3 regions of the Xanthomonas sp. NCPPB 901 genome follow, and region 1 is predicted to be linked to each of the others. Evidence: predicted binding sites of a transcription regulator. Region 1 holds the regulator's gene; each other region holds the start of a gene.
What was found. Region 1 encodes FliA, which starts transcription of late flagellar genes. Its sites were predicted from a motif close to TAAAGTTTNNCNNNCNNNGGCCGATAA; they were not measured.
Positions count from the first base shown of each region.

Region 2: a site for FliA is predicted at 8,903-8,929, ahead of AC1PME_RS13345 (methyl-accepting chemotaxis protein). Genes of this name have one in related genera too.
Region 3: a site for FliA is predicted at 7,417-7,443, ahead of AC1PME_RS05275 (methyl-accepting chemotaxis protein). Genes of this name have one in related genera too.

Region 1 covers NZ_CM161511.1:2,603,849-2,614,239, forward strand. The annotation lists gene AC1PME_RS10915 (ligand-binding sensor domain-containing diguanylate cyclase) at 1-130, shown strand, start outside; gene flhB (flagellar biosynthesis protein FlhB) at 239-1,369, shown strand; gene flhA (flagellar biosynthesis protein FlhA) at 1,387-3,447, shown strand; gene flhF (flagellar biosynthesis GTPase FlhF) at 3,618-5,255, shown strand; gene AC1PME_RS10935 (MinD/ParA family ATP-binding protein) at 5,242-6,126, shown strand; gene AC1PME_RS10940 (RNA polymerase sigma factor FliA) at 6,123-6,872, shown strand; gene cheY (chemotaxis response regulator CheY) at 6,892-7,284, shown strand; gene AC1PME_RS10950 (protein phosphatase CheZ) at 7,285-7,893, shown strand; gene AC1PME_RS10955 (chemotaxis protein CheA) at 8,161-9,909, shown strand.
Region 2 covers NZ_CM161511.1:3,178,373-3,188,763, reverse strand. The annotation lists gene AC1PME_RS13370 (efflux RND transporter permease subunit) at 1-1,180, opposite strand, end outside; gene AC1PME_RS13365 (efflux RND transporter periplasmic adaptor subunit) at 1,177-2,379, opposite strand; gene AC1PME_RS13360 (efflux transporter outer membrane subunit) at 2,383-3,882, opposite strand; gene AC1PME_RS13355 (glycoside hydrolase family 9 protein) at 4,071-5,801, shown strand; gene upp (uracil phosphoribosyltransferase) at 5,827-6,459, opposite strand; gene AC1PME_RS13345 (methyl-accepting chemotaxis protein) at 6,598-8,778, opposite strand; gene AC1PME_RS13340 (non-heme iron oxygenase ferredoxin subunit) at 9,097-9,429, opposite strand; gene AC1PME_RS13335 (GNAT family N-acetyltransferase) at 9,426-9,962, opposite strand; gene AC1PME_RS13330 (cysteine desulfurase) at 10,138-10,391, opposite strand, start outside.
Region 3 covers NZ_CM161511.1:1,269,082-1,279,472, reverse strand. The annotation lists gene pyk (pyruvate kinase) at 1-911, opposite strand, end outside; gene AC1PME_RS05295 (HAD-IA family hydrolase) at 1,147-1,797, opposite strand; gene AC1PME_RS05290 (phosphoglycerate kinase) at 1,794-2,969, opposite strand; gene AC1PME_RS05285 (DUF3999 domain-containing protein) at 3,163-4,527, opposite strand; gene AC1PME_RS05280 (DUF2339 domain-containing protein) at 4,524-7,241, opposite strand; gene AC1PME_RS05275 (methyl-accepting chemotaxis protein) at 7,498-8,574, shown strand; gene AC1PME_RS05270 (hypothetical protein) at 8,875-9,357, shown strand; gene AC1PME_RS05265 (hypothetical protein) at 9,411-9,872, shown strand; gene gap (type I glyceraldehyde-3-phosphate dehydrogenase) at 9,967-10,391, opposite strand, start outside.

The DNA of each region.
Region 1 (10,391 bases):
CACCGCCTCGATCGGCGTGGCCTGGTACCAGCCCGGCGAGCCGCTGCAGCACCTGCTGGCGCGGGCCGACGCGGCGCTGTACCAGGCCAAGCACCTGGGCCGCGACCGGGTGGAGCTGCAGCCGGCCTAGCCGCCGCCGCGGTCGGAGGCGCCCCCCGGCAGCGCCGGGGCAAGCGCGGCACGGACCGGCACGGTCCTTGCAGCGCGTAGGGTCGATCCTGGCCGAGCGCATCCCCCGATGTCCGAGAGCGAAGAAGGCGCAGAGCGCACAGAACAGCCCACAGACAAACGCCTGCGCGAAGCCCGCGAACAGGGCAATGTCCCGCATTCGCGCGAGCTGGCGACAGCCGCGGTGTTCAGCGCCGGCGTCTTCGCCCTGATGGGCCTGTCCACCTCGCTGACCGCCGGCGCCGTGGCCTGGCTGAAGCAGGCGCTGCGCCCGGACCTGTCGATGCGCCAGCATCCGGAGGCCATGTTCGGCCATTTCGGCGACCTGCTGCTGAACCTGCTCTGGGTGGTGCTGCCGCTGGTCGGCATCTGCCTGGCGGCCAGCTTTGCCGCACCGGTGCTGATGGGCACCCTGCGCTTCTCCGGCCAGGCGCTGATCCCCAAGTTCGACCGTCTCAATCCGATGGCCGGGCTGAGCAGGATGTACGGTGCCGAGGCCCTGGCCGAACTGCTGAAGTCGATCCTGCGCATGGGCTTCGTCGGCGGCGCCGCGGTGCTGTGCCTGTGGGGGAGCGTCGACTTCCTGCGCGGCTTGCTGCTGCAGCCGCTGGAGCAGGCGATCGGCCACGGCCTGGGCTTCACCCTGCGGCTGCTGCTGTACACCGCCGGCGCGCTGGCGCTGCTGGCCGCGATCGACGCGCCCTATCAGAAGTGGAATTACATCCGCAAGTTGAAGATGACCCGGGAGGAAGTGCGCCGGGAAATGAAGGAAAGCGACGGCAGCCCCGAGGTCAAGGGCCGCATCCGCCAGATGCAGATGCAGATGTCGCAGCGGCGGATGATGGAAGCGGTGCCCAAGGCCGACGTGGTGGTGGTCAACCCCACCCACTACGCGGTGGCGCTGAAGTACGAGAGCGGGCGCATGCGCGCGCCCACCGTGGTCGCCAAGGGCGTGGACGAGATCGCCTTCCGCATCCGCGAGGTCGGCGAGCAGCACCGGGTGGCGGTGATCTCGGCGCCGCCTTTGGCACGCGCCTTGTATAGGGAAGGCCAACTCGGCAAGGAAATTCCCGTGAGACTGTATTCGGCGGTGGCGCAGGTCCTCTCGTACGTCTACCAGCTGCGCGCCTGGCGCAGCGGGCCGATGCCGCCGTTGCCGCCGCTGGAGGTGGATGAATTCGCCCCGGGGAGCCAGCCATGAGCCAGCCGGCCGCGCAGATGAACACGCGCAAAGTGATGGACATGATCAAGCACGGGCTGGGCGCCCCGGTGATCGTGCTGCTGATGCTGGCGATGGTGGTGGTGCCGCTGGCCGCCCCGGTGCTGGACGCTCTGTTCACCTTCAACATCGCCATCTCGCTGATGGTGCTGCTGGCGGTGGTGTACGTGAAGCGGCCGCTGGAGTTCAGCATCTTCCCGATCGTGCTGCTGATGACCACGATGCTGCGCCTGGCGCTGAACGTGGCCTCCACCCGCGTGATCCTGATCAACGGCCAGGACGGCCACGGCGCCGCCGGCAAGGTCATCGAGGCCTTCGGCGAATTCGTGATCGGCGGCAACTACGCGGTCGGCATCGTCGTGTTCGCGATCCTGACCATCATCAACTTCGTGGTCATCACCAAGGGCGCCGGGCGCGTGTCGGAAGTGACCGCGCGCTTCATCCTCGACGCCATGCCCGGCAAGCAGATGGCGATCGACGCCGACCTCAACGCCGGCCTGCTGACCCGCGAGGAAGCCAAGGCCCGCCGCGAGGAAGTGCGCGAGGAAGCGGACTTCTACGGCTCGATGGACGGCGCCAGCAAGTTCATCCGCGGCGACGCCATCGCCGGCATCCTGATCCTGTTCATCAACCTGATCGGCGGCATGGCGGTCGGCGTGCTACAACACGGCATGCCGTTCGCTCAGGCGGCCTCCACCTACACCCTGCTGTCGATCGGCGACGGCCTGGTCGCGCAGTTGCCGGCGCTGCTGGTGTCCTCGGCGGTGGCGATGCTGGTCACCCGCGCCTCGCGCTCGCAGGACATGGGCGCCTCGATGATGGGCCAGGTGTTCGGCCAGCATAAGGCGCTGGCGGTGGCCGCGGCGATCATGGGCCTGGTCGGCCTGATCCCGGGCATGCCCAACGTCGCTTTCTTGACGCTGGCGCTGATCCTGGGCCTACTGGCCTGGAAGATGTGGAAGCGCAGCCTGCAGCCGCCGCCGGCCGCCGCCGAAGCGGCGCCACAGGCCGCAGCCGCGGCCCAGGCCAACGCCGAACTGGGCTGGGACGAACTGCGCCCGATCGACCCGCTGGGCCTGGAAGTCGGCTACCGGCTGATCCCGCTGGTGGACAAGGCCCAGGGCGGCGAGCTGATGGCGCGGATCAAGGGCGTGCGCCGCAAGCTGACCCAGGACATCGGCTTCCTGGTGCCGCCGGTGCATATCCGCGACAACCTGGAACTGCCGGCCAACGCCTACCGCCTGCTGGTGCACGGAGTCCCCGTGGCCACCGCCGACATCCATCCGGACCGCGAACTGGCGCTGGACCCGGGCGGCGCCCTCGGCAAGATCGACGGCATTCCCGGCAAGGACCCGGCATTCGGCCTGGACGCGATCTGGATCCAGCCGCACCTGCGCGCCCAGGCCGAGACCATGGGCTACACCGTGGTCGACCCGGCCACGGTGATCGCCACCCACCTCTCGCACCTGATCCGCGAGCACGCCCCGGAACTGCTCGGCCACGAGGAAGTGCAGCAGCTGCTGGCCACCCTGGCCAAGAGCGCCCCCAAGCTGGTCGAGGACCTCACCCCCAAGGCGCTGCCGCTGTCGGTGGTGGTGCGCGTGCTGCAGAACCTGCTGATCGAGAAGATCCCGGTGCGGCAGCTGCGCAAGATCGTCGAAGCCCTGGTCGAACACGCCCCGCAGAGTCAGGAACCCGGCGCGCTCACCGCCGCGGTGCGCAACGCCCTGGGCCGTTTCATCGTCCAGGAGATCGCCGGCATGGCCCCGGAACTGCCGGTGTTCACCCTGGCCCCGCAATTGGAACGTGTCTTGCAAGACTCCACCCAGGGCAACGGCGCGGCGCTGGAACCCGGACTGGCCGAACGCTTGCACCAAAGTCTGGCGGACTGCGTGAGCAAGCAGGAAGCGCGCAACGAACCGGCCGTGGTGCTGGTGCCGGCGCAGGTCCGCGCCGCCCTCGCCCGCCTGGTCCGCCACAGCGTCCCCGCGCTGTCGGTCCTGTCCTACAGCGAAGTGCCGGAAGACAAGCGGCTGAAGCTGGTGGGCACGATCAGTTGAGATGACGGGAATCGGGAACAGGGAATGGGGAATCGTCCCCCTGTCCCGGAAGCGGAGAGAGCAATGAACACGATCACCACAACCCAGACACGGCACCGCGGCCCGCCACGTATCGGCACCGGCAGCGCGTCCATTCCCCATTCCCCGTTCTCCATTCCCGGCTTCCACCCATGAAGATCAAACGCTTTGTCGCCCCCGACATGCGCACCGCCTTCCGGATGGTGCGCGACGAGCACGGGCCGGATGCGGTGATCCTGTCCAACCGGCGCACCGACGAGGGCATCGAGATCGTCGCCGCCAGCAACTACGACGAAGCCCTGGTGCAGCGGGCGCTGGATGCGGTGCGCCCGGACGAGGCGCCGCGCGCCGCCGCGGCGGCGCAGGCCCCGGCCGCGGCCGCCCCGCGTGCCGCACGCGGCGACAGCGCCGCGGCCAGCCCGGCGATGGCGATGATGGCCGCGATCAGCGAACGCCGCGGCAATGCCGCGCCCGCCGCCGCCGCACGGCCGCTGACCCAGCCGGCGGCGCTGGCCGCCTCGGCCATGCCGGGCGCGGCCGCCCCGGCCGCCGCCGCGCGCCAGCCCGCGCCGGCCAAGGCTGCGGCTGCGGCTGCGGCTGCGGCTGCAGCTGCGGCGGTGGCGCCAGCGCCGGCCCGTGCCGAGTTCAGCATTCCCGAGGACGTGTTCCGCAACGCCCCGATCAGCGTACCCCTGCCCAGCCCGTTCGCCGCCACCCCGGCGCCGGCCGCCGAGGCCGCGCCGGCCTGGCGCGACGACGTCGCCGCGGTGGCGCTGACCCCGGTAAGCGCCCCGGCCGCGCCGATCGCGCCGGCGCCGGCCGCTGCCGGAATCCCGGCGGCCGCGGCACTGGCGGCGGTGCCGACCTTCCCCGCCCCGCAGAACGACGAACAATTGACGCAGCTGCGCGACGAACTGGCGCTGATGCGGCAGATGATCGAGCGCGAGATGAACCGCCTCACCGACGAGCGCCTGCGCGGCTCGCCGGTCCGCGCCCAGGCGCTGGAGCTGATGGACGACTACGGCTTCGACAGCGGCATCATCCGCGACGTGGTCATGCAGATCCCCGCCGACCTGGAGCTGCACCGCGGCCGCGGACTGATGCTGGGCCTGCTGTCCAAGCGCCTGCCGATCGCCGCGCTGGACCCGCTCGAGGAAGGCGGCGTGATCGCCCTGATCGGCCCGACCGGCGCCGGCAAGACCACTACCATCGCCAAGCTGGCCTCGCGCTTCCTGGAGCGCCATGCCGCCCGCGACGTGGCCCTGGTCACCACCGACACCATCCGCGTCGGCGGCCGCGAACAGTTGCACAGCTACGGCCGCCAGCTCGGCATCGCCGTGCACGAGGCCGACAGCGACGCCGCGCTGCAGCTGCTGCTGGAGCGCCTGGCCGACTACAAGCTGGTCCTGATCGACACCGCCGGCATGGGCCAGCGCGACCGCGCCCTGGCCGCGCAGCTGCACTGGCTGCGCGCCTCGCGGGTGGTCCGGTCCTTGCTGGTCCTCCCCGCCAACGCCCATTTCTCCGACCTGGACGAGGTGGTGCGCCGGTTCGCTGGCGCCGACCCGCAGGGGGTCATCCTGACCAAGCTGGACGAGACCGGGCGGTTCGGCAGTGCCTTGTCGGTGGTCGTGGACCACCGCCTCCCCATCACCTGGGTGACCGATGGACAGCGTGTGCCGGACGACCTGCACCGCGCCAACGCCGCCAGCCTGGTATTGCGCCTTGAAGATTTGCGGCGCGCTGCCGATAAGCCCTGTACTCCGGAGCAGACCCATGCCGTCGCGTGACTACGTCAATCTGACCAATGCCTTTCCCCTGTCGGCGACGCGCAACGAACCGCTGGGTCCGGTGCGGACCATCGCCGTGACCGGCGGCAAGGGCGGCGTGGGCAAGACCAACATCTCGGTCAACCTGTCCATGGCGCTGGCCGACATGGGCAAGCGCACCCTGCTGCTGGACGCCGACCTCGGCCTGGCCAACGTCGACGTGCTGCTGGGGCTGACCCCCAAGTTCACCGTGGCCGACCTGGTCGCCGGGCGCTGCACCCTGGAAGAGGTGCTGATCGACCTGCCCAACGGGCTGATGGTGGTGCCCGCCGCCTCCGGCCGCCGCTACATGGCCGAGCTGCCGCCGGCCCAGCACGTGGGCCTGGTCAACGTGTTCTCCGAGCTGCAGCGCGAGCTGGACGTGATGATCGTCGACACCGCCGCCGGCATCACCGACAGCGTGCTGACCTTCTGCCAGGCCGCGCAGGACGCGGTGGTGGTGGTCTGCGACGAGCCGGCCTCGATCACCGACGCCTACGCCCTGATCAAGGTCCTCTCGCGCGAGCGCGGCGTGGACCGGGTGCAGATCGTCGCCAACATGGTCCGCGACCTCAACGAAGGCCGCCTGCTGTACGACAAGCTCAGCCGGGTCTGCGAGAAGTTCCTCGGCGACGTGTCGCTGAACTACCTGGGCTGCGTGCCGCAGGACGACTGGCTGCGCCTGTCGGTGCAGCGCCAGCAGCCGGTGGTCAAGGCCTACCCGTCCAGCCCGTCGGCGCAGGCGATCGCCGAGATCGCCCGGCGCACCGCGCGCTGGCAGGCGCCGACCGCCCCGCGCGGCAACGTCGAGTTCTTCGTCGAACGCATCATCCAGCGCGGGGTGGCCGCATGAACGCCGCCGCCCACTACCGCGCCGTCCAGCGCAACAGCGCCAACGACTACATCGCCCAGCACTCGGACCTGGTCCGGCGCATCGCCCACCACCTGGCGGCGCGGCTGCCGGCCAGCGTCGAGATCGACGACCTGATCCAGGCCGGCATGATCGGCCTGATCGAGGCCTCGCGCAGCTACGACGCCGAACAGGGCGCCTCGTTCGAGACCTACGCCTCGATCCGCATCCGCGGCGCCATGATCGACGAGATCCGCCGCGGCGACTGGGTGCCGCGCTCGGTGCACCGCCGCGCCCGCGACGCCGCCTCGGCGATCCGCAAGATCGAACAGAGCACCGGCCGCGCCGCCGCCGCCAACGAAGTGGCCGCGGCGATGGACATGCCGCTTCCCGAATACCTGCGTTTGATGGAAGATGCCGCCCGCGGCCAGGTGCTGAGCCTGGAGTCGCGCATCGAGGACCATGGCGAACTGGATACCATCGCCAAGGGCGGACCCAATCCGCAGCAGATGCTCGAGCGCAGCGAATTCGGCCGCGAGCTGGGCAAGGCCATCGCGCAGTTGCCCGAACGCGAGCAGTTGGTGCTGTCGCTGTACTACGAGCAGGAATTGAACCTCAAGGAAATCGGCGCGGTGCTCGGGGTCAGCGAGTCGCGCGTGTGTCAGATCCATGGCCAGGCCACGGTACGGTTGCGCGGACGCCTGAAGGCGTTCGAGGTCGCCGATGCCGGTCTGGAAGACGAAGAATAGGAACCCTTAGGAGTCAGTGGTGAACAAGAACATGCGGATTTTGATCGTGGACGATTTCTCGACGATGCGACGCATCGTCAAGAATCTGCTCGGCGATCTGGGCTTCACCAACACCGCCGAGGCCGAAGACGGCAACAGCGCCCTGGTCGCGCTGCGCTCGGCGCCGTTCGAGTTCGTGGTCACCGACTGGAACATGCCGGGCATGACCGGCATCGACCTGCTGCGCAACATCCGCGCCGACGACAAGCTCAAGCACCTGCCGGTGCTGATGGTCACCGCCGAGGCCAAGCGCGAGCAGATCATCGAGGCCGCCCAGTGCGGCGTGAACGGCTACATCATCAAGCCGTTCACCGCGCAGACGCTGCAGGAGAAGCTGGGCAAGATCTTCGAACGCCTGGGAGCGACCGCCTAAATGGAAGCTACCGCCGAACGCACCGCCCTGATCGAACGCCTGCAAGGCGCGCTCGACGCGCTGGAAAACGGCGACGAGGCCGGCTGGCGCAGGGAGATCGACACCCTCGCCGCCTGGCGCACACGGCCGATGATGCAGGGCCTGAGCCGGCTTGCGCGCGATCTGGGGCAGGCGCTCGGCGAACTGCCGGTGGTGCCCAGCGAGGCCGGCGAACTGGACGATGCCTGCTCGCGCCTGGACCACGTGGTGGAGATGACCGAACAGGCCAGCCACCGCACCCTGGACCTGGCCGAGGAATGCCGTGCGCTGGCCGACCAGCTGGCCGCCGGCGGCCTCAGCGGCGACCAGGGCGAGATCCTCGACAAGATCCGCCACAACCTCACCGAAATGGCCCTGGCGCAGAGCTTCCAGGACCTGACCGGGCAGATCATCCGCCGCGTCGCCGGCATCGTGCGCCGCGTGCACGAGGGCTTCGGCGCGCTGGGTCTGCCGCCGAAGGAAGAACGCAAGGCCGACGGCACCCTGGCCGGCCCGGTCCTGCCCGGCCTGGATCGCCACGGCGTGTCGCAGCACGACGCCGACGACCTGCTGTCCGGACTGGGACTCTAGAGCGTGCCCGGGCGATTGGACTAGGCCACGCCGCACTCGGGTGCGCGCACGGCGAGAAAGAACGAGGGAATTTATGTCAACAGACGACCGCATGATGACGCAGGATCGCACGCACCCAAGCGCGGCCCTTCGGGTTGCCGTGTCCGCTCCCCAGGCGGCCGCGCACGGCTTGAACAGGCGGTCGGCCTGTCGCGGCGCCGCGCGCAGCCACCTGGCAACCGGACACGCCAACGTGGCCGATTGCAACCGCGCGGGCAGGCTCTAGCCATGAGCGCCGTACCCGACGACATCGCTGCCGACTTCATCATCGAGGCCCAGGAGATCCTGGACCGGCTCGGCGAGCAGTTGGTGTCGCTGGAGCAGGCGCCCGAGGACAGCGGCCAGCTCAACGCCGTGTTCCGCGGCTTCCACACGCTCAAGGGCGGCGCCGGCTTCCTGGCGATCACCGCCATGGTCGAGCTGTGCCACGCCGCGGAGGAAACCCTGGGCATGGCCCGTGCCGGCCAGGCCACCCTGCAGGCGCAGCACTTCGACGCCGCCCAGCAGTCGCTGGACTACCTGCAGTCGATGCTCGACGCGTTCGGCAACGGCCAGGAGCCGCCGCGCGCGCCGGCGGAACTGATCGCGCAGTTCGACGCGCACGGCACCGCCGCGCCGGCCCCGGCCAAGAGCGCCGCGCCGGCGCCGGCAGCAGCCCCGGCCACCGCCGCCGCGGGCGATGCGGACCTGATCAGCGACGACGAATTCGAGGCGCTGCTGGACCAGTTGCACGGCGATGCGCCGCCGGCGGCCACGCCGCAGGCGCTGCAGCCTGCGCCACGCGCGCCCAGCGCCGCGCCCAAGGCCGCGGCCGCCCCGGCCAAGGCCGCCGAGCCCGAGCAGACCGTGCGCGTGGACACCAAGCGCCTGGACGCGATCGTCAACCTGATCGGCGAACTGGTGCTCTCGCGCAACCGCCTCAAGACCCTGCGCGTGCGCCTGCGCGACGAGGAACTCGACCGTGCGGTCAGCAGCCTGGACATCGCCACCGCGCGCCTGCAGTCGGCGGTCATGCGCACGCGCATGCAGCCGGTCGGCAAGGTGTTCTCGCGCTTCCCCAAGGTGGCGCGCGACGTCGCCCGCTCGCTCAACAAGGAAGTGGAACTGGAACTGGTCGGCGCCGACACCGAACTGGACCGCAACCTGGTCGAAGCGCTGGCCGATCCGCTGGTGCACCTGGTGCGCAACGCGATCGACCACGGCATCGAGGCCCCGGCGCTGCGCGAGGCCACCGGCAAGCCGCGCGGCGGCCACGTGCGCCTGTCGGCGCAGCAGGAAGGCGACTACGTCAGCATCGAAGTGCAGGACGACGGCGCCGGCATCGACCCGGAACGGCTGCGCGCCAAGGCGCGCGAGAAGGGCCTGATCGACCCCGAGGCCGCCGCCCGCCTGAGCACCGAGGAATGCCTGCACCTGGTGTTCCTGCCCGGCTTCTCGACCAAGTCCGAAGTCACCGACATCTCCGGCCGCGGCGTCGGCATGGACGTGGTGCAGTCGCGCATCCGCGAACTCAGCGGGCAGATCCAGATCCAGTCGGAGCTGGGCCGCGGCAGCCGCTTCCTGATCCGCGTGCCGCTGACCCTGGCGATCCTGCCGACCCTGCTGGTACAGGCCGGCGACACCGTCTATGCGCTGCCGCTGGCGCGCGTGGTGGAAGTGCTGCATGCGCCGCGCCGCTCGCTGGGCTGGTTCGACGGCCGCGCCGTGCTCGACCGGCAGTCGCACACCCTGCCGCTGGTGGACCTGCGCCAGTGGCTCAACATCGACGCCCCGCAACTGCCGCTGCTCACCGTGGTGGTGCTGCAGGCCGGCGAATCGCGCATGGGCCTGGTCGTGGACCAGGTCCGCGGCCGCGAGGAAGTGGTGATCAAGCCGCTGCCGCGCTCGCTGCGCGGCCTGCCCGGCTACGCCGGCGCCACCCTGATCGGCGACGGCCGTCTGGCGTTGATTTTGGATGTGGATGGCTTGAAGGCCTGAGAGCCGGGAGTGGGGAATGGGGATTGGGGAATCGTAAGAGCAGGGTTCCTTGCGCCTTCTTGTCTTCTGCGGTGAAACCGGGAATGGGGAATGGGGATTCGGGAATCGCAAAAGCGGCCCCGTGCGCCTCGTTTTTCCCTGTGGGAGCGGCTTCGGCCGCGACGCGGTGAGGCTGGGATTCGGGAATGGGGATTCGGGAAGCGCAACAGCGGTTCCCCGCTGCTATCCCTTCCTTGTGGGAGCGACTTCAGTCGCGACGCGGTAAAGCCGGGCGTGGGGAATCTGCATTGGCGAAAGCGAATGCCCCTGGCCTCCTGTCTCTCGCCGACGCATGTCGCAGTGCGCGCCGGCGACACGCCGAGGTCCGCGCGTCGCGGCTGAAGCCGCTCCCACAACAGCCGACCCCAGATTTCCGTGCGGCTTGCCTTTGCGAATCCCCACTCCCGATTCCCCAATCCCGGCTGCAGCGAATCCCGAATCCC
Region 2 (10,391 bases), 570 kb from region 1:
AGCCGAGCACGTACATCAGCGCGGCGGTGCCGAGGATCGCCAGCGGCACGGTCAGGCTCGGGATCAGGGTGACCACCGCGCTGCGTAGGAACACGAAGATCACCGCCACCACCAGCGCGATCGACAGCAGCAGGGTGAACTCCACGTCCTTCACCGAGGCGCGGATGTTCTGCGTGCGGTCGGCGAGGATCTTGACGCTGACGCTGGGCGGGATCGACGCCATCAGCTTCGGCAGCGCGGCCTTGACCTGTTCCACCGTGTCGATGACGTTGGCGCCGGGCTGCTTGGTGATGGCGATCATGATCGCGCGGCCGTCGACGATGCCGCTGTCGGCGGGCGCGGCGGCACCGGCGTAGCCCCAGGCGGCGATCTTGGCGTTCTCCGGCCCGTCCACCGCGGTGCCGATGTCGCGCACGCGGATCGGCGCGCCGTTGCGCCAGGCCAGCACCGCCTCGTTCCAGGCCGCGCTCTGCAGCAATTGATCGTTGGTGGAGACGGTGAAGGCCTGGCGCGCGCCGTCGATCGAGCCGGTGGCCGCGTTCACCGTGGTGGTGGCGAGCACGGTGCGGACGTCCTCCAGGCTCAGGCCCAGCGCCGCCAGCTTGGCCGGGTCGGCCTGCACGCGCACCGCCGGCTTCTGCGCACCGTACAGGTTGACCAGGCCGACGCCCGAGATACGCGAGATCTGCTGCGCCAGCACGTTGTCGGCGTAGTCGTCGACCTTGGTCAGCGGCAGCACCTGCGATTGCACCGCCAGGATCAGCGCCGGCGATTCGGCCGGGTTGATCTTGCGGAAGCTCGGCGCGCTCGGCAGCGCGCTGGGCAATTGCCCGGACGCGGCGTTGATCGCGGTCTGCACGTCGAGCGCGGCGGCGTCGATGCTGCGGTCCAGGTCGAACTGCAGCGTCACCTGGGTCGAGCCCAGCGCGCTGGTCGAGGTCATCTGGCTCAGGCCCGGGATCAGCGACAGTTGCCGCTCCAGCGGCTGCGCCACGTTCGAGGCCATGGTCTGCGGGCTGGCGCCGGGCAGGTTGGCCGAGACCTGGATGGTGGGAAAGTCGACCTGCGGCAGCGGCGCCACCGGCAGCAGCGGCCAGGCCACCAGGCCCAGCAACAGCAGTGCCGTGGCCAGCAGCGAGGTGCCGATCGGGCGTTTGATGAAGGCCGCCGAGACGCTCACGCCTGCGCTCCAGCCGTGGCCGGCTTGGCGTGCTTGGCCGGCTTGGCTTCGACCACCTTCGCCCCGGGGTGCAGCCGGTACTGCCCGTCCACCACCACCCGCTGGCCGGCCTGCAGGCCCTGGCCGATCACGGTCTGGCCATCGGCCTCGTCCAGCACCTGCACCGGCTGCTCGCGCACGCTGCGGTCGGCACCGACCACGTACACGAACTCGCCGTCCTGGCCGCGCTGCACCGCCGCGCTCGGCACCACCAGCGCGGCGCTGCGCATGCCCAGGGTGATGCGCGCATCCACGGTCTGTCCCGGCCACAGCGTGTGCGCCGGGTTGGCGAAGTGCGCCTTCAGGGCGATGGTGCCGGTGCTGGTGTCGATCTGGTTGTTGAGCAGGGCCAGCGTGCCGTGCGCCAGCACCAGGCCGCTGCCGTGCTCGACCGCGTCCACGCCCACGCCAGACGGCGCAGCCTGCAGCGCGCGGTTGATCTGCTGGAAGGCGCTTTCGGGCAGGGTGAACTGCACCGCGATCGGGTCGATCTGGTTCAGTACCACCAGCCCGCCGGCATCGCTGGCGTGGACGATGTTGCCCGGATCCACCAGCCTTGCGCCGGCGCGGCCGTCGATCGGCGCGCGGATGGTGGTGAAGTCCAGTTGCACCCGCGCGCTGTCGATCGCCGCCTGGTCGCTCTGCAGGGTGGCGCGCAGTTGCGTCACCAGCGCCTTCTGCGTGTCCAGGGTCTGGCGGGTGGTGGCGTTGTCCTGCAGCAGTTGCGTGTAGCGCTGCAGGTCGGCCTGCGCATTGCCCAGTTGCGCCCGGTCCTTGGCCTGCTGCGCGGTGGCCGCGGCCAATTGCGCCTGGTAGGTGCGCGGATCCAACCGCGCCAGCACCTGCCCGGCCTTGACGTCCTGGCCCTCGGCGAAGCCCACGTCGATCAGTTGCCCGTCGATGCGCGAGTGCACGGTCACCGAGGCGATCGGCAGCACGGTGCCGATCCCGGTCTGGCGGATCGGCACATCCTGGCGCAGCACCGGCGCGCTGGTCACCGGGACCGGTGGCGTGGCGGCGGCCGGCGCCTGGCGCGGGCGCAGCCACAGCGCCAGCAGCAACGCGACCAGCAATGCGGCGACGACAAGCGGCCAGCGCCGCCGCGGCGTGGCGCGAGGCGGCGGCGGATCGGCGGGGCGGACGGGAGCGGCGGTCGACATGGGTTACTCCGAGACGACTGGAGCCGGCGTGGCGCCCGGCGAGGCGCCGCGCACGGCGGGGAGACGAGTGCTGTCCCAGTCGCCGCCCAGCGCGACCAGCAGAGCGACCTGGGCGCCGAACTGGCGCGCTTGCACCTGCAGCAAGCTGCGTTGCGCGTCCAGCGCATTGGCCTGGGCGGCGATCACCGCGCTGTACAGCGCGGTACCGGCCTTGTACTGATCCATCAGCACGCGCTCGGCCTGCTGCGCGGCATCGGCGGCGCGGCGCTGTTGCTGCTGTTCGCGGGCCAGTTCGCGGGTGGCGGCGAGTTGGTCTTCCACGCCCTGGAACGCGCTCAACACGGTTTGCCGGTAGCTCGCGGCGGCCGCATCGAAGGTGGCTTGCGCCTGCGCGCGTTGCGCGCGGCGCGCGCCGCCGTCGAACAGCGTGCCGGCCAGCGCCGCGCCCACCGCCCAGACCCGGTTCGGCACGCTCAGCAGCGAGGCCAGCCCGGCGCCGTCGTAGCCGCCGCTGGCGCTCAGCGACAGGGTCGGGAACCACGCCGCCACGGCCATGCCGATGCCGGCATTGGCCGCGGCCATGCGTCGCTCGGCGCCGGCGATGTCCGGGCGCCGCTGCAGCAGGGCCGAGGGCAGGGCCGCCGGGGTCGGCGGCAACGCCGGCAGCGGTGCGTCGCTGGCCGCCAGCGAGAACTCGGAAGGGGTGCGGCCGAGCAGCACCGCCAGGGCGTGGTCCAATTGCCGGCGCGACAGCGCCAGATCGGTCGACGCGGCTTCGGTGCCCTGCAGGGTGGCTTCGGCCGCGGCCACGTCGGCGTCGCTGGCGACCCCGGCGCGCAGCCGCGCCTGGGTCAGCCGCAGCGCGTCGCGATACCCGGCCAGGGTGCGCTGGTACAGCGCCAGGGTCTGGTCGTCGAAGCGCAACTGCAGGTAGTCGGCCACCACCGCGGCTTGCAGCGACAGCCGCGCCTGCGCCAGGTCGGCGGCGCTGGCCTGGGCGTTGTCGCCGGCCTGTTCGACGCTGCGCCGGACCCGGCCCCAGAAGTCCGGCTCCCAGCTGGCGCTCAGCCCCACGGCATCGGTGTCGCGCAGGTCCGGCTTGGGGGTGACGGTGCGCGCGCGTCCGGCCGAGGCCTGCACGCCCAGCGTCGGCGCCTCGGCCGCGCGCGCGCTGCCGAGCAGCGCCTGCGCCTGCCGATAGCGCGCCTCGGCCTGGCGCAGGGTCTGGTTGGCGCGGTCGGCCTGGTCGACCAACGCATCCAGTTGCGGATCGCCGTAGCGCGTCCACCACGCCACCGCCGGGTCGGCCGCGGCCGGCGCGGCGGGCGTCCAGTGGCCGTCGGCTTCCGCGAACGGCTGCTGCGCGGTGGCCGGCGGCGCCGGGCGCACGTAGTCGGGGCCGGCCATGCAGCCGCCGAGCAGCACGCTCAGCAACGGCGCACTCAGCCGCCGCGCGAGCGGCGCCAGGCGACGGGAAGCGGGTGGTGGGGGCAGGGCGATCACGGGGGCGGCGCCGGCAGCGGAAACGGGCCTTCACCGTAGAAGCCGCAGGGCAACCCCACGCTGACGCCGCGCTGACGGCGCTGTCAGCGAGGCCGCCTGCGGCCGTCGCCGGCCGGGCCGCAGGCCGTGCCCGGCATGCCTGCGACGTGGCGCTTGCAGCCGTCATCATGGCCGGCCAGTATCGGCGCATGAAGCTGCCCCATCCCCTGTCCTGCCTGTTCCTCGCCTGCGTGCTGCTGGGCGGCTGCACCTCGCGCGCCGACACCTCCGTGCCATCGCCGATCCGCCTGAATCAGGTCGGTTTCCTGCCTGCCGCGAGCAAGCTGGCGGTGGTGCCCGATGGCCACGGCGAGGCGTTCTCGATCGCGCGCGCCGACAGCGACGAGGTGGTGCTGCGCGGCACGCTCGGCGCCGCCGCGACCTGGCCGCCGGCGCAGCAGACGGTACGCATCGCCGATTTTTCCGCGCTGCGCACGCCGGGCCGCTACCGCCTGCGGGTCGACGGCCTGCCGCCGTCGGACAGCTTCGTCATCGGCGAGGACGCCTACAACGCGCTGTCGCGCGCCGCGCTCAAGGCCTACTACTACAACCGCGCCAGCACCGCGCTGGACGGCGCCTACGCCGGCCGCCACGCGCGTGCCGCCGGGCATCCCGACGACCAGGTGCTGGTGCATGCCTCGGCGGCCTCGCCGGAGCGCCCGGCCGGCACCGTGATCGCCGCTCCCAAGGGCTGGTACGACGCCGGCGACTACAACAAGTACGTGGTCAACTCCGGCATCACCGTCTACACCCTGCTGGCCGCCTACGAGCAGTTCCCGGCGTATTTCGCCGCGCATCCGGAAGGCATTCCCGACAGCGGCGGCGGGGTGCCGGACATCCTGCGCGAGGTCGACTGGAACCTGCAGTGGCTGCTGGCGATGCAGGATCCGCACGACGGCGGCGTGTACCACAAGCTGACCAACCTGGACTTCGCCGGCATGCAGATGCCGGACCAGGCGCGCGCGCCGCGCTACGTGGTGCAGAAGAGCACCGCGGCCACGCTCGACTTCGCCGCGGTGATGGCCCAGGCCAGCCGTGTCTATGCGCCGTTCGATGCGCAGTTCGGCGGCCTCTCCACGCGCATGCTCAAGGCCTCGCGGCGCGCCTGGGCGTGGGCGCAGGCGCACCCGGACGTGGCCTACCGGCAGCCGGACGACGTGCACACCGGCACCTACGGGGACAACCAGTTCGACGACGAATTCGCCTGGGCCGCGACCGAGCTGTACCTGGCCACCGCCGACGACGCGTTCTATGCGGCGGCGATGGCGCGCGACGTGCCGGCCAGCGTGCCGGACTGGCGCCAGGTCGGCGGACTGGCCTGGATGTCGCTGGCGCAGCACCGCGCGCGCTTGACCCCGCGCGCCGACCAGGCGCGCATCGCCAGCGAGATCGAGGGCCTGGCCGATCACCTGGTGCAGGTCTGGCAGGGGTCGGCCTGGCGGGTGACGATGCGCGAGGCCGACTTCCACTGGGGCAGCAACGGCACCGCGATGAACCAGGCGATGATGCTGCTGCAGGCCTACCAGTTGCAGCGCAAGCCCGAATACCTGCAGGCCGCGCAGTCGCAGCTGGACTACGTGCTCGGCCGCAATCCGCTGGGCATGTCCTTCGTCACCGGCATCGGCGCGCGCTCGCCGATGCACATCCACCATCGCATCTCCATCGCCGACGGCGTGGCCACGCCGGTCCCCGGCCTGCTGGTCGGCGGCCCGCAGCCGGGCCAGCAAGATGCCGAGGCCTGCAAGCACGCCTACGTGTCGAAGCTGCCAGCACTGTCGTACCTGGACAAGGAATGCAGCTACGCCACCAACGAAGTGGCGATCAACTGGAACGCGCCGCTGGTGTACGTGAGCGCGGCGCTGCAGAACCTGCAGCGCTGAGCCACCGCCGGCGCGATGGCGCCGCTCACCCCAGGCGGGTGCCGAAGATGCGGTCGCCGGCGTCGCCCAGGCCCGGCAGGATGTAGCCCTTGTCGTTGAGCCGTTCGTCGATCGCGGCGGTGTAGACCTCCACGTCCGGATGCGCCGCTTCCAGCGCCTGCAGGCCTTCCGGGGCGGCGACCAGGAAGATGCCCTTGATCCGCCGCGCGCCGGCGCGCTTGAGCATGTCCACGGTGGCGATGAGGGTGCCGCCGGTGGCCAGCATCGGGTCCAGGATCAGCGCATCGCGCTCTTCCAGGCGGCCGGTGAGGCGTTCGAAGTAGGGCACCGGTTGCAGCGTCTCCTCGTCGCGCTGCAGGCCGACCACGCTGACCCGCGCCGCGGGAATCAACGCCAGCACGCCGGGCAGCATGCCCAGTCCGGCGCGCAGGATCGGCACCAGGGTGATCTTGGCGCCGGCGATGCGCTGCACCTGGGTCGGGCCGGCCCAGCCGTCCATCGTGTGGGTCTCGGTCTCCAGGTCGGCAGTGGCCTCGTAGCCGAGCAGGGTGCCCAGTTCGGTGACCAGCTCGCGGAAGCCCTTGGTGCTCAGCGCCGCGTCGCGCAACAGGCCGATCTTGTGTTGCACCAGCGGGTGGCGGACTTCGACGATCTTCATGGGCGCGCTCGCAAGGGGGAGGCGCACAGTGTGCCGCAGCCGGCTCCGGCGCCGCCAGGTGTCCGATGCCGGCGCATGCCGCGCGCATGGCCTGCGACGCGCCGATCGTGCGCGTCGCAGGCCATGCCGAGGCCGGGCTCAGGCCGCGGGGGCGAGCACTTCGGCGGCGGGCGCCTGGGTGCGCGCCGCGGCGACGCTGCGGGTCACGCCCGGCGCCGCGTGGCCCGTGTCGATCTTGAACAGCGCCACCGCCTGGGCCAGTTGCCCGGCCTGGTCTTCCATCGACCGTGCCGCGGCCGTGGCTTCTTCCACCAGCGCCGCATTCTGCTGGGTGGCTTCGTCCATCTGGGTCACGGTCTGGTTGACCTGCTCGATGCCGGCCGTCTGTTCCTGCGAGGCCGCGGAGATCTCGCCCATGATGTCGGTGACGCGCTGCACCGAACCCACGATCTCCTGCATGGTCTTGCCGGCCTGGTCGACCAGGGCGGAACCCTCGGCAACGCGGCCGACCGAGTCGTCGATCAGCGTCTTGATCTCCTTGGCGGCATTGGCCGAGCGCTGCGCCAATGTCCGCACTTCGGTGGCGACGACCGCAAAACCACGGCCCTGGTCGCCCGCACGCGCGGCTTCCACCGCCGCGTTCAAGGCCAGGATATTGGTCTGGAAGGCGATGCCGTCGATGACGCTGATGATGTCGGCGATCTTCTTCGACGAGGCTTCGATCCCGCTCATGGTCTCGACCACCTGGCCGACCACGCTGCCGCCCTGCGAGGCCACCGAGGCGGCACCGACGGCCAACTGGTTGGCCTGGCGCGCGTGCTCGGCGTTCTGGCGCACGGTGGAGGTCAGTTCCTCCATCGAGGCGGCGGTTTCTTCCAGGCTGGCGGCCTGCTGCTCGGTGCGGCGCGACAGGTCGTCGTTGCCGGTGGCGATCTCGGTGGCGGCGGCGTTGATGCTGACCGCCGCTGTCTGGATGCGGCCGACGATGCCGGTCAACTGGTCGGCGGTGGCGTTGGCGTCGTCGCGCATCTGCGCGAACACGCCCTGGAAGTCGCCGTGCATGCGCGCGGTCAGGTCGCCGGAGGCGATGGACTGCAGCAGGGACGACAGCTTGCCCAGGTTGCGATCGCTGACCTCCATCATCGCGTTGAGGTCCTGCACCATCAGCCGGAAGTCGTGCTGGAAGCGGCCGGCATCGCCGCGGGCGCTGAAATCGCCGGCCGCGGCGGCCGCGGCCAGGCGCTTGATCTCGGTGTTGATCGCCAGCAGGCTGGCCTTGGCCGCATCCATCGATTCGTGCAGCACCGCGCGGCTGCCGGGCAGGCGCTGTGCGTCGCGGCGCAGGTCGCCGTTGGCGTATTCGTTGAGCACGCCGATGGCGTCGACAAAGGCGTCCAGGTGCTCGAACATCATGGTGTTGATGCCCTTGCTCAGCTCGCCGTACACGCCCGGGAAGTCCTGCGGCATGCGGTGGCTCATGTCCTTGTCCGCGTGCAGTTCGATCATCAACGCGGTCTCGTGGGAGAAGCGCTGCAACTGGGTCTGCATGCGGCCCATCGCCAGCAGCAGGCGGCCGGGTTCGTCGCGCGCGTCGGTAGCCACGTCGTTGTCCAGGCGCCCATCGGCGATGGCCTCGGCGGCGCGGGTGGCGCGGGCCAGCGGCACGGTGAGGCTGCGGGTGATCATCCACGCCAGCAGGCTGCTGACCAGCACCACCGCCACGCCGCCGGTGATGAGCAGGATGCGGCCGCGGTCCATTGCCGCGGTGGCGGTGGCATAGGCCTGTTCGCCGTTGTTGCGCTGCCAGACCGCATAGCCGCCGATCGCTTCGCGCCAGCGCTGGGTGGCCGGCGCCGCCTGGTACAGCAGCACCTTCATCGCATCGTCGGACTTGTAGGTCAGCCCCAAGTCCAGCACCTGCTGGTTGAGCTCGGTCGCCTGCGCGTAGGTCCGGTTGATCTGCTCGCGCAGGGCGCGATCGCGCGGGCTGGTAGTGGGGATGGCGAACAGCTTGTCGCAGTACTCGCGATAGCGGCGCAGTTCCTTCACCATGATCTTGGCGAAGGCGATGTTCTCTTCCTGCGTGGTCGGCAGCACGATGTTGCGCAACTGGATGCCGATGTCCGAACTGGCGTCGAGCATTTCGTTGGTGTAGACGATGGTGGAAACCGTGCGGCGGGCGACAGTATCCAGCTGGCTGCGCGCTTGCGAGAGGGTGAGCAGACCACCCACCACCAGCCCACAGGACAGCAGGATGAGCAGGCCGAAGGCGAAGGAGAGACGTCGTGAGACGTTGTAGCGATGCAGAAGAGCGGTCATGCTCTGGTCCTAGCAAGAGGAATGGGAGTACCAGGGGACGGTCGCGGCACTGATTGATACGAAATGCAACGAATATTTCATGCAATCGTGACGGAAGTGCATATTCGTCTACCTCGTCTCTCCGTTAGCGGCCAGTTGATTGAGATCTTTAATTGGATCGATTGAGATGGTCTTTCCATCCCAGTTGTGGCCTTGCGGACGCGCACGGCGCTGGGCCCCGACGAGCGCAGCGCAGGGGGCCATAGAGGCAGAGAAGCGCACCGGGCGACCCGCCGAGAGGCGCGGTCGACGCCGGTGGCGCGATGAAAACGCGCGGTCTCAGTCGCGGTCGTCGCGGGTCCACAGCCCGCCGTGTTCTGACTTCACCGGAAATTTCGGCACCGGGCCATAGGCCGGCGCGCACAGTGCGCGGCCGTCGCGCACATCGAAGCGGGCGCCATGCAGCACGCATTCGATGCTGCCGGCGGCGGCGTCGAAGGTGCCGGGCGACAGCTCGTAGTCCTCGTGGCTGCAGCGGTCTTCCAGCGCATAGAACTGACCGTCGAAGTTGAACACCACGATCGGCGTGGCGGTCACCTCGTCCCACACCGTCTTCATTTCGCCGGGCAGCAGTGCGCCGTCGGCGCAGACGAAGGTCCAGGTCTCGCTCATGCGGCACCGCCCAGCGGCTTTTCCAGCACTTCGAAGCGCAGGTCGTCGCGGCGGGGCAGGCCGAAGCGCGCATCGCCGTAGGGGAACGGCTTCTTGATCCCGGTGCGGCGATAGCCGCGGCGCTCGTAGAAGGCGATCAGTTCGTCGCGCAGGTCGATCACCGTCATTCGCATCAGCGGCAACCGCCATTCCTGCCAGGCGATGCGCTCGGCCTCGGCCAGCACGGTCTTGCCCAGGCCGCCACCCTGCGCCTGCGGCTGCACCGAGAACATGCCGAAGTAGCCGGCACCGTCCTCGTCGGCGACGTGCGCGCAGGCGATCAGCACGCCGTCGCGTTCGGCCAGCAGCACCAGGCTGCGCGGGCGCAGGATGTCCGCGCGCAACACCTCGCGGTCGATGCGGTTGCCGTCGAGCAGGTCGGCTTCGGTGGTCCAGCCAGCGCGGCTGCTGTCGCCGCGATAGGCCGAGGTGACCAGGGCGGCGATGGCGTCGATGTCCTCGACGGTGGCGGTGCGGAAGGTCAGGGTGTGCATGGCGCGATTTTAGGGCGTGCCGCAGGGAATGGGGAATGGAGACTCGGGAATCGAGATGCGCGCGCTCAAGGCGGGAAGGGCGCCTTGAGCACCACTTCTGCCAGGCGAAGTCCGCACGTGCAGTGCTTTGCCGATTCCCGATTCCCGATTCCCTACTCCCGATTCCCGGCTCCAATCACGCCAACAGCGTCCGCACCTTGCGCAAGGCCGCCACGAAGCGCTCGATTTCCTCGTGCGTGTTGTAGAACGCCAGCGAGGCGCGGCAGGTGGCGGCGACGCCGTAGAACTGCAGCAGCGGATGCGCGCAGTGCTGGCCGGAACGCACCGCCACGCCTTCCAGGTCGAGCAGGGTGGCCAGGTCGTGGGCATGCGCGCCCTCGATCAGGAACGAGACCACCGCGGCCTTGCCCGGTGCGGTGCCGAACAGGC
Region 3 (10,391 bases), 1.3 Mb from region 1:
GAGTTGGCCACGTCCAGCACCTCGGCGCGGGTCGGGATCGGGCTTTCCACCATCGACTGCAGCATCTGCGTGGCGGTGATCACCACTTTGTTCTGCGCCAGCGATTCCTTGATGATCTTCTTCTGCAGGCCGGGCAGCTCGGCGTCGCCGATCTCCACGCCCAGGTCGCCGCGCGCGACCATCACCACGTCGGAGGCCTCGACGATCTCGCTCAGGTTCTCGATCGCCTCGGTGCGCTCGATCTTGGACACCAGCGCCGCGTCGCAGCCGTGCGCGCGGGCGATGCGCCGCGCCTCGTTCATGTCCTCGGCGTTGCGGCAGAACGACACCGCGATGAAGTCGACGCCGATCTTGGCGACGATGCCGATCAGTTCCTTGTCGCGCTCGGTCAGCGCGCCCAGCGACAGGCCGCCGCCCTGCTTGTTCAGGCCCTTGCGGTCGGACAGCACGCCGTCGTTGAGCACGCTGGTGACGATGCGCTCGCCCTGCACCTCGACCACCTTCAGCTGCATCAGGCCGTCGTCCAGCAGCAGCACGTCGCCCGGCGCCACGTCCTGCGGCAGGCCCAGGTAGCTGACCCCGACCTGGCTGGCGTCGCCCGGCGCGGCATTGGGATCGGCAATCAGGTCGAAGCGGTCGCCGAGCTTGAGCGAGACCTTGCCCTGGGCGAAGCGCTCGATGCGGATCTTCGGGCCCGGCAGGTCGGCGAGGATGCCGATCTCGGCGCCGACGCGGGCCGCGGCGGCGCGCACTTCGGCGGCGCGCTTGGCCTGGCCGGACGGATCGCCGTGGCTGAAGTTCAACCGCACCACGTTGACGCCGGCGCGGAACAGATCCTCGAGCACGCCGGGCGGGTCGGTGGCCGGACCGAGGGTGGCGAGAATCTTGGTGCGGCGCTGGCGTTCGATCATGGTGGCATCCTTGGAAAAAGCGCTCAAAGCTAGCACACGCGGCCCTCACACCGCATGGCATTTCGGCATAGACGCACGCGCAGTCCGGCATAGCGGCCGGACAATGCGGGACAGTATGTGGTCATGCCGCGCCTGCCAGCGCCTGCCCACGGATGCCGCCGGGGCAGGCGCCTCCGGCGACGCGCCCTGCGCGGTCAACGCCCGCTGCGCCGGACGCACCGGCGCACGGGCCCGTTCAGGCCGCGACGAGCGCCGGCAACTGCGCCGGTGTCTGCGCCAGGACATCGGCGCCGGCCTGGCGCAGTTCCTCGGCGTCGCCGAAGCCCCACAGCACGCCGATGCTGCGCATGCCGTGGTGGCGGGCGCCGTCGATGTCCATGCGCCGGTCGCCGATCATGCGGCACTGCGCCGGCGCCACGCCGAGCCGCCGCAGCGCCTCGGCGATCAGGTCCGGCTTGGCCCGGCGCGCGCCGTCGTCGCTGGCGCCGACCACCTCCTCGAAGCGGCCGCCGAACGGCAGGTGCTCGACGATGCGGCGCGCGAAGCGTTCGTTCTTCGAGGTCACCACCGCCAGCCGGTGGCCGGCCGCGGACAGGGCGTCCACCGCCGCACCGATGTCCGGGAACACCGTGTGCTCGCGCCAGCCCTGCTGGTCGTAGCGCATCCGGTACTCGGCCAGCACCTGCTCGATCAGCGCTGCATCGCCGTGGAAGTGGGCGTTGAAGCTGTCGCGCAGCGGGGGCCCGATCCAGGCACGCAACTGCTGCGCATCCGGCTCGGGACGCCCCACCTTGGCGAAGGCATGGCGCAGGCTGCCGACGATGCCGGCCTCGGAATCGACCAGGGTGCCGTCCAGGTCGAAGAACAGGACGTCGGCGGCGCTCACGCGCCGCGCGCCTGCAGTGCGGCCACCGCCGGCAGGGTCTTGCCTTCCAGGAACTCCAGGAACGCGCCACCGCCGGTGGAGATGTAGCTGACCTGCTCGGCGATGCCGTACTTGTCGACCGCCGCCAGGGTGTCGCCGCCGCCGGCGATGGAGAACGCCGGCGACGCGGCGATCGCCCGCGCCAGGGTCTCGGTGCCCTTGCCGAAGGCGTCGAACTCGAACACGCCGACCGGGCCGTTCCAGACCACCGTGCCGGCCTTGGCGATCAGCTCGGCGTAGTGCGCGGCGGTCTGCGGGCCGATGTCCAGGATCAGGTCGTCGTCGGCGACGTCGGTGACCGCCTTCACCGTGGCCTCGGCATCGGGCATGAACTGCTTGGCCACCACCACGTCGCTGGGCAGCGGGATCGCCGCGCCGCGCGCGTTGGCGTCGGCGACGATCTTGCGCGCGGTCTCCAGCAGGTCCGGCTCGCACAGCGACTTGCCCACCGCGTGCCCGGCCGCGGCGATGAAGGTATTGGCGATGCCGCCGCCGACGATCAGTTGGTCGACCTTGTTCACCAGGTTGGACAGCAGCTCCAGCTTGGTCGAGACCTTGCTGCCGGCGACGATCGCCAGCAACGGCTTGGCCGGGTGCTCCAGCGCCTTGGCCAGCGCGTCCAGCTCGGCCATCAGCAGCGGGCCGCCGGCGGCCACTGGCGCGAACTTGATCACGCCGTGGGTGGAGGCCTGCGCGCGGTGCGCGGTGCCGAAGGCGTCCATCACGAACACGTCGCACAGCGCCGCGTACTTCTTCGCCAGCGCCTCGTCGTCCTTGCCCTCGCCGACGTTCATGCGGCAGTTCTCCAGCAGCACGATCTGCCCCGGCTGCACCTCCACGCCGTCGACCCAGTCGCGGACCAGCGGCACGTCGACACCGAGCAGCGCGGCCAGGCGGATCGCCACCGGCTCCAGCGAGTCCTCCTGGGTCCACACGCCTTCCTTGGGCCGGCCCAGGTGCGAGGTCACCATCACCGCCGCGCCCTGCGCCAGCGCGTGCTTGAGCGTCGGCACAGAGGCCAGGATGCGTTGCTCGGAGGTGATCAGGCCATTGTCGATCGGCACATTCAGGTCTTGCCGGATCAGCACGCGCTTGCCGGACAGGTCGAGATCGGTCATTCGCAGGATGGACATGTAAGTGCTCGCTTTCGTGGGGTTGCAAAGGGAAAACCGCGCCATCGGTGCAGTCTCGGCATCGGCATCGGAACGCCAGGTGCAGCGGCGCCGGCCGCTCGCCGCGCTGCGTCGGCCAAACCGCCATTGTCCGGCGTCGGCCGCACAGCGGCAAATCGGCGCGCGGTGCGCGCGCCATCGGCTGGGTGCGTGGTCAGCCCGCGCCGTCGGCGGCGCCGGGTTTGCGCAGCAGGCTGAGCGCGAACCCGACCACCAGCAGCGCGCCGCCGATCAGCAGCGCCCACAGCAGCCAGGTCTTCCAGTCGCGCGGCGGCGGCGGCGCCTGCAAGGCCGCCGCGCCGGCCAGCGGCTGCGCGGCGCCGAGGCTGGCGGTGGCCGGCGCCCACTGCGGCCCGCGCTGGGCGTGCAGGGCCTGCAAGGCGGCGGCCAACGGCGCCTGCGCCCGCTGGGTGCGCGCACTGCCGGCGGCCAGCGCATACGGCGGCGCGCCCTGGGCGAGGAACACCAGCGTCTCCGGCTGGTAGCCCAGGCGCAGCGCCGGGCGCTGCCGGCCAGGGTCCTGCGCCGCGAGCAGCCGCCAGTAGCGATCGCGCACCGGTGCGGTCAGCGCCTGCGGCGGCGAGCGGCTGCCGCCACCGACCTGGTAGGCCAGCCATGGTCCGGCGCGGTCCCGCCACGGCGCCTCGGCGCTGTCGCGGCTCTGCACGCGCCACTCGATGGCGTTGTTGCCGGGCAAGGCGACGTCGATGCGCGTCACCGGATAGCGCCCCGGCGAAACGAAGGCATAGGCATGCTGCGCGGGATCGGTGCTCGTCGCATCCAGTTGCTGCCAATGCCAGTCGGCGGCGACCGGCGCCGGCGCCAGTTCGGCCTCCACCCCGGTCAGCGGCGGCGCGCTGGCGCTGGCCAGCGGCAACAGGCGCAGATAGCGCACCGCGCGACCGATGGGGATGCGCAACTGCTGCAGCCGGTGTCCCTGGTTGGCCAGGTCGACCAGGGTCGCATCCGCCACCAGCACCTCCCAGTCGCGCAGATCGTCGCTGCCTTCGACCCGGTAGCGGGCCTGCTGCGGCTGCGCGGCGGCGGCCCATTGCAACGACAGCGCGCGCAGCGGCGCATGCAGCGCGCTGGCATCGACCAGCCAGCCGGCCGCGCCGCTGTCGGGGCCACCGCCGGCCACGCGGGTCTGGATCCGGCGCACGCTGCCGTCGCGGTCGCGTTCGGCGATCAGCTCCAGGTCCGGCGCACGTCCGTCGGTCGCCGCCGGCAGCGCAAACCACGGCAACGGTTGCCGGCGCGGCGCGGTCTCGGCCTGTTCGGCGGCGAACAGCGCGGCCGGCAGCGGATCGCCCGCCGCGTTGAACACCTCCACGTCGCCCAGCGAGGCGCGCTGCGCGCTGCGGTAGACCGCATCGTCGAGCTGCACGCGATAGGCGCCGGCATCGGCGTCCTGCAGGGTCAGCGGCCACTGCTGGGCATAGTCGTCGCGCTGGCTGGCGGCGAACGCGCACAACGGCAGCCAGGCCAGCCACAACGGAAACAGCGCACGTCGGATCATCGCAGGGCCTCCTCGGCCGGTTCGGCGGCGCGCGGCGGCGCCGGCGCCAGATAGCCGACCACGGTACACAACAGCCCGTAGGCGATGAACGACGCGATGCCGGCGACATTGCCCAGATTGCCGCGGTCCACCAGCAACAGCTTGCCCAGTACCACCGCCATCAGCACCGCGCCGGCCAGCCACAGGCCGCGCTGGCCGCGCCGCGAGCCCAGCACCCAGCCGAGCACGCCCAGCACGCTCCAGACCACGGTCAGGCTGGTCTGCGCCACGCCATCGCCCAGCACGCCGGGCCACGGCACCGCCGCCCAGTCGTGCACCGCATGCAGGGTCACGCTGGTGATCCACAGGAAGCCGGCGCCAGCCAACAGATGCGTGCGCCAGGCACGCAACAGCGCCGGCAGCGTCGGGCTGCGGGTCCAACGCACGCCCAGCACCAGCAGCGCCAGCTGCGTCAGTTCCAGCGGGTTGAGCACCGGCACCCACGGCAACGGCGCGCTGCCGCCGGGCCGGCCCAGGCTGTACAGCCAGGCCACCGCCAGCAGCCCGAAGTAGGTGCTCTGCAGCGCGCTGCGGCACGGCGCGAACGCCGCGCCCAATGGCGCCGCCAGCCAGGTCCAGCGCCACAGCGACAGCGCCGCGACCAGCAGCCAGGGCGCAACCAGCAGCATCCAGCGCCAGCCGGCGGCCAGGCTGCCGTGCAACGCCAGCCAGGCGCACAGCAAGGTGGTCGCGGTCGGCCACACCAGCCACCACACGAACTGCGCCGCACGCGCCACGCCGCCACCGCTGTCGCGCAGGCACAGCAGGCTGCGCACGCCGAGCACGGCGAACAGCGCCCAGGCCCAAGCGCCGTGCCCGGCGAACGGCTGCCCGTGCGCCTCGGCCTGCCAGGCCGCCAACGGCAACGCCAGCGCCAGTGCGCCCAGCGTGGTCGCGGCCAGCGCGCGCGCCGGCCAGCGCCGCTGCGCTTCGGCGGCGAGCCAGCCGCTGACCGCCGCCCAGGCCAGCAACACGTCGGCCCGCGCGTCGGCGTCGACGAAGCGCAGGATCTCGGCGACGCCGATCCCGCACCACCAGGCCAGCCCCCACAGGTAGTAGCCCAGCGCCGGCAGGACGGCGCGTCCACGCCGGTAGCACCAGGCGCTGGCGAAGCCGGCCAGCGCCAGCAGCAGCGCACTCATGCAGGTGGCATTGGCCACGGCCTGGGTGTCCTGTGACGCCGCGTCCAGGCCCAGGGCGAAGCCGAACGCGGCCGCCAGTTGCAGCCCGGCGCCGCTGAGCTGCGGCAGCCAGCGCCGCTGGCGCAGGCCCAGCCACACCAGCGCCGCGCCCTCCAGCGCGAACACGCTGGCGGTGGCACGCGCGGACAGCGCCAACGGCACCGCCAGCGTGGCGAACCCCACCGCCAGCACCGCATACGCCTGCCCCAGCAGCGCGAAGCGCGCGCGCCGGATCAGCGCCGCCGCCAGCAGCGCGTAGATCGCCGCCAGGCCCAGCGCGCACAAGGCCAGCGGCAGACCCTCGCCGCGCAGCAGCCCAGCCTGCAACGAGAACGCGATCAGCGGCGTGCCGAACAGCAGGCTGCCGTCGATCAGGTTGGCGCGCGCCGCCTGCCGCCGCGCGTACAGGATCGGGATCAGCAGGTAGAAGGCGAAGAACAGCAGCAGGAACGGCTCGGTGCTGGCGAACTGCTCGGGCCGGTACTGCAGCACGCCCCACAGCGTGCCGATGCCGAAGGTGAAGCCGAATCCGAGCAGGTTCAACACCCGCCACGGCCGGTACCAGGCGATCGCGAACACCGCCGCGTTGAGCAGCGCGTAGTAGGAGAACAACGCGACATGGTTGCCGCTGCCGGTGGACAGCCACAGCGGCGCGAGGAAGCCGGCCAGCGTGCCCAGCACCGCCAGCGTGCGCGACTCCTGCGCCACCGCCAGCACGCACATCCCCGCGACCAGGGCGATGCTCAGCGCCAGCGCCGCGCCGGCCGGAATCAGCCCGGACAGCTTGAACGCGGCGAACACGGTCAGCAGCAGCACGCCGATCGCCCCGCCCTGCAGAGCCAGCGCGAAGCTGCGCTTGCGCGTGCGCTGGCGCCAGCCGAAGGCCAGGCCGGCCAGCGACGCGGCGGCGATGCCGGCGTAGCGCAGCTCGATCGGCATGCGCAACCAGCCCTGGTCGCCGGCGTACTTCAGCAGCGCGGCGACGCCGGCCAGCAGCACCAGCATGCCGATCTTGACCGGCACGTTGCCTTCGGTGAACCAGCGCTTGATCCCGCCCAGCAGCCGCTCCACCGGATCCGGCCCGCGCGGCGCGACCGGCTCGGCGGCGCGTGCCTGCGCCTGCCGCTGCTCGGCCTGCGCGACCGTCGCCGCCAGCGCCGCGAACCGTTCCGCTTGCGGCTGCGCCGGCAAGGGCGGCGGCAACGGCGGTGGCGCGACGGCATCCTCCACGGCCTGGCGAGGCTGCGGGACGTCGTGGGGCGCATCGGTCCGCGTGCCCTCGGCCTCGCCTCCGGCGGTGGCGGCCTCTCCGGCGGTGGCCGCGGACCCGGCCCACCCCGTCGCGGGCGCCGCCGTCGACGCAGCCATCCCTGCCACCCGCGCCTCCAGCGCGGCGAGCCGCTGGCGCAGGCGCGCCTGCCCGACCAGGGCCACGATCAACAGCACCGGCACCGCCAGCACCGCCAACACCACCAGCACGATCAACATCTCCATTCGACTCGCATCTCCATAGCGGTGGCGCGGCGCCCGCGGCGCGCATCCGGCGCCCGGCGGCGCCGGGCCTGGCGCAGATGGTAGACGAGTTCGGTGCCGGCATCGGCCCACTGGCCAGGCCGCAAGCCAGGCAGGGCAAGGCCCCACGTTCCGACGAACGGTCTTCACGCCGCCCTCAAGGCGGTAGACCGACGGCCGCTACACCCCTTATCGCGCCGTCCGTCTGCTGTTCCCTCCCACCCCACCGGCAGCATGCATGAACCTACCCGCCCACCCCGCAGAAGCGGGGATCGATGACCATATCCGCGCCGTCGTCGGCCTGTCCGACCAGTTGCTCGGCCAGCTGCGCCGCTCCTTGCAGGGCATCGACGCGATCAACCGCACCACCCACATGATCTCGATGAACGCGCGCATCGAATCGGCGCGGATCGGCGCCGCCGGACGCGGCTTCAGCGTCATCGCGCAGGAAATGGACGGGCTGTCGCGGCGCGTGGCCGAGGCCACCCAGGACCTGGACAAGGTCGCCGCACGCACCAGCGCGGAGATGCGGCAGACCCTGGGCCGCCTGCAGGACGACGTGCGCCGCACGCGGCTCAGCGAACTGGCCCTGAGCAACATCGACCTGATCGACCGCAACCTCTACGAGCGCAGTTGCGACGTGCGCTGGTGGGCCACCGACGCCGCGGTGGTCGCGGCCGCGCGCGCCGACAGCGATGCCGAGGCGCTGGCCTACGCATCGCGGCGCATGGGCCAGATCCTGGATTCGTACACGGTCTACTTCGACCTGATCCTGGCCGGAAGCGATGGCCGCATCCGCGCCAACGGCCGGCCACGGCAGTTCGCCTCGGTCGGCAGCGACGTCTCCGCGCAGCCATGGTTCGAGCACGCGATGCGCACCCGCAGCGGCGAGGACTTCGGCTTTCAGGACGTGCACGCCAGCGCCCTGGTCGATGGCGAGCGGGTGCTGGTGTACGCATGCACGGTGCGCGATGGCGGCCGCGTCGACGGCCGCGTGCTGGGCGTGCTGGGCATCGTGTTCCGCTGGGACGCGCTGGCGCAGACGATCGTGCAGCGCACGCCGCTGTCCGAATCCGAATGGGGCCGCAGCCGGGTCTGCATCCTCGACGCCCAGGGTCAGGTGCTGGCCGACTCGTCCGGGCGCATGCTGCAGGACCGCATCGACTTCGACGGCCGCGACGCCTTGTTCAAGCAGCCGCGCGGCGCCATCCTGATCGACCTGGACGGCCGGCCGCACTGCATCGCGCATGCCGCCTCGCCCGGCTACGAAACCTACCGCACCGGCTGGCACTCGCTGATCCTGCAGGCGCTGTAGGGACGCTGTCGCACGACCAACCACGGAGGGGGCGCCGCCGACTGCGCCACGTTCCAATGCAGGTCCCGGCTGCCGGACAACTTCCAGGCAACCACCATCCACCGTCTGCAATCGCGGACGGGGGATCGCGCGGGCGGCGACGCACCATTGGCTGCGTCGTTGCCCGCGATTCCATCGCCCCCTGAAGGCGAGCACGCAAGGGCGCTTGTCGGCACCAGCCGAGCGTGATAGAACTCGCGCCAGCGTGCGCTCATGCGCCCGCCCATGGACCCAGCACCGCCTAGACCAAGGATGTCAGCAATGCATCGGTTTCGTCGCTCCCGCGCCCTCCCCGTGCTGTGCACTTTTGCGCTCTTGGGCGCGTCGCCTCTCGCCTCGGCCGACATGTTCGGCAGCCCCGAAGAAATCGCCCGCAGCTGGGTCGGCCACGACGCCGGCGAATTGATGCTGCAGTGGCCGGTAGACCGCGGCCTGTACGTCTCGGAAAACCCGGAGACCAACGAAACCGCCTATACCTACAACTTCGGCATCGACGCGCATTACCGGACCGATTACTGGACGACGCAGGGCGCCGTGATCGGCCAGGTCGGCGGCGGCAACGGTGTCGCTCCCACGCCGGTCTTCCAGCAGGAGTTGCACAGCCAGACCACCTTCGTGCCGACCCAGTACCACTGCGAAGTCACCTTCGTCGCCAATGCCGAAGGCATCATCACCCGCTACGACTTCGCCGGCAGCAAATGCAATCCGTACTTCAAGAGCTGGGGCCGGCCGAAGAAAAAGTAAGCGCCGGGCCTGCCGTCCGGCGTCCTCTCCCTCTTTGACAAAGGCAATCTCCGATGACCGCAAACAAACCTCTCGCCCGTCTGGCCTGGTCGGCGATCGCGTTGACGCTGTTGGCGGCGGCCGCGCCGGGACTCGCCGCTGAACCGCGCCATGGCACCATCACCGCACTGGAGCCGATCGAGAACAAGGGTGATGACGTTCCAGAAAAAACCAAGAGATTCGCCAATCTCGGCGCGGCGCTGGGCAGCACGGCCAGCAGCATTCTAGGCATCAAGAGCGAGGCGTCACCGATGGTCCAGAACGTTGCCAAGACCGCCGGCACCGAAGCGGGAAGAAGCGCCGGCGCCAAGATCGCAGGCAATGGCGACGCGGCGCACTACATGGTCAAGATCCGTTTCGACAACAAGTCGCAGGTCGTCGTGCCCAAGGCCAGCAGCGAAATCCACGGCCTGGCGGTCGGCAGCCGGGTCACCGTCACCGGCAGCGGCGAGAACATGCAAATCGCCGCCGAGTGAGCGCGACACCGGCGCCACGCGCGACCCGGCACCGCTTCATCACCCACAAAAAAAGCGCCTCGCGGCGCTTTTTTTGTGGGCGGCAGAATCCGCCTTACTTCGCCACCACCTTGACCATTTCCAGGCACTTGTTGGAATAGCCCCACTCGTTGTCGTACCAGGACACCAGCTTGACGAAAGTGCCGTCCAGGGCGATGCCGGCATCGGCATCGAAGATCGAGGTGCGCGCGTCGCCGCGGAAATCGGTGGCCACCACCTTGTCCTCGGTGTAGCCGAGGATGCCCTTCAGCGCGCCTTCGCTCTGCGCCTTCACCTCGGCGCAGATCTCGGCGTAGGTGGCCGGCTTCTCCAGTTCCACGGTCAGGTCGACCACCGACACGTCCGAGGTCGGCACGCGGAAGCTCATGCCGGTGAGCTTCTTGTTCAACTCCGGGATCACCACGCCGACCGCCTTGGCCGCGCCGGTGCTGGACGGAATGATGTTCTCGAGGATGCCGCGGCCGCCGCGCCAGTCCTTGT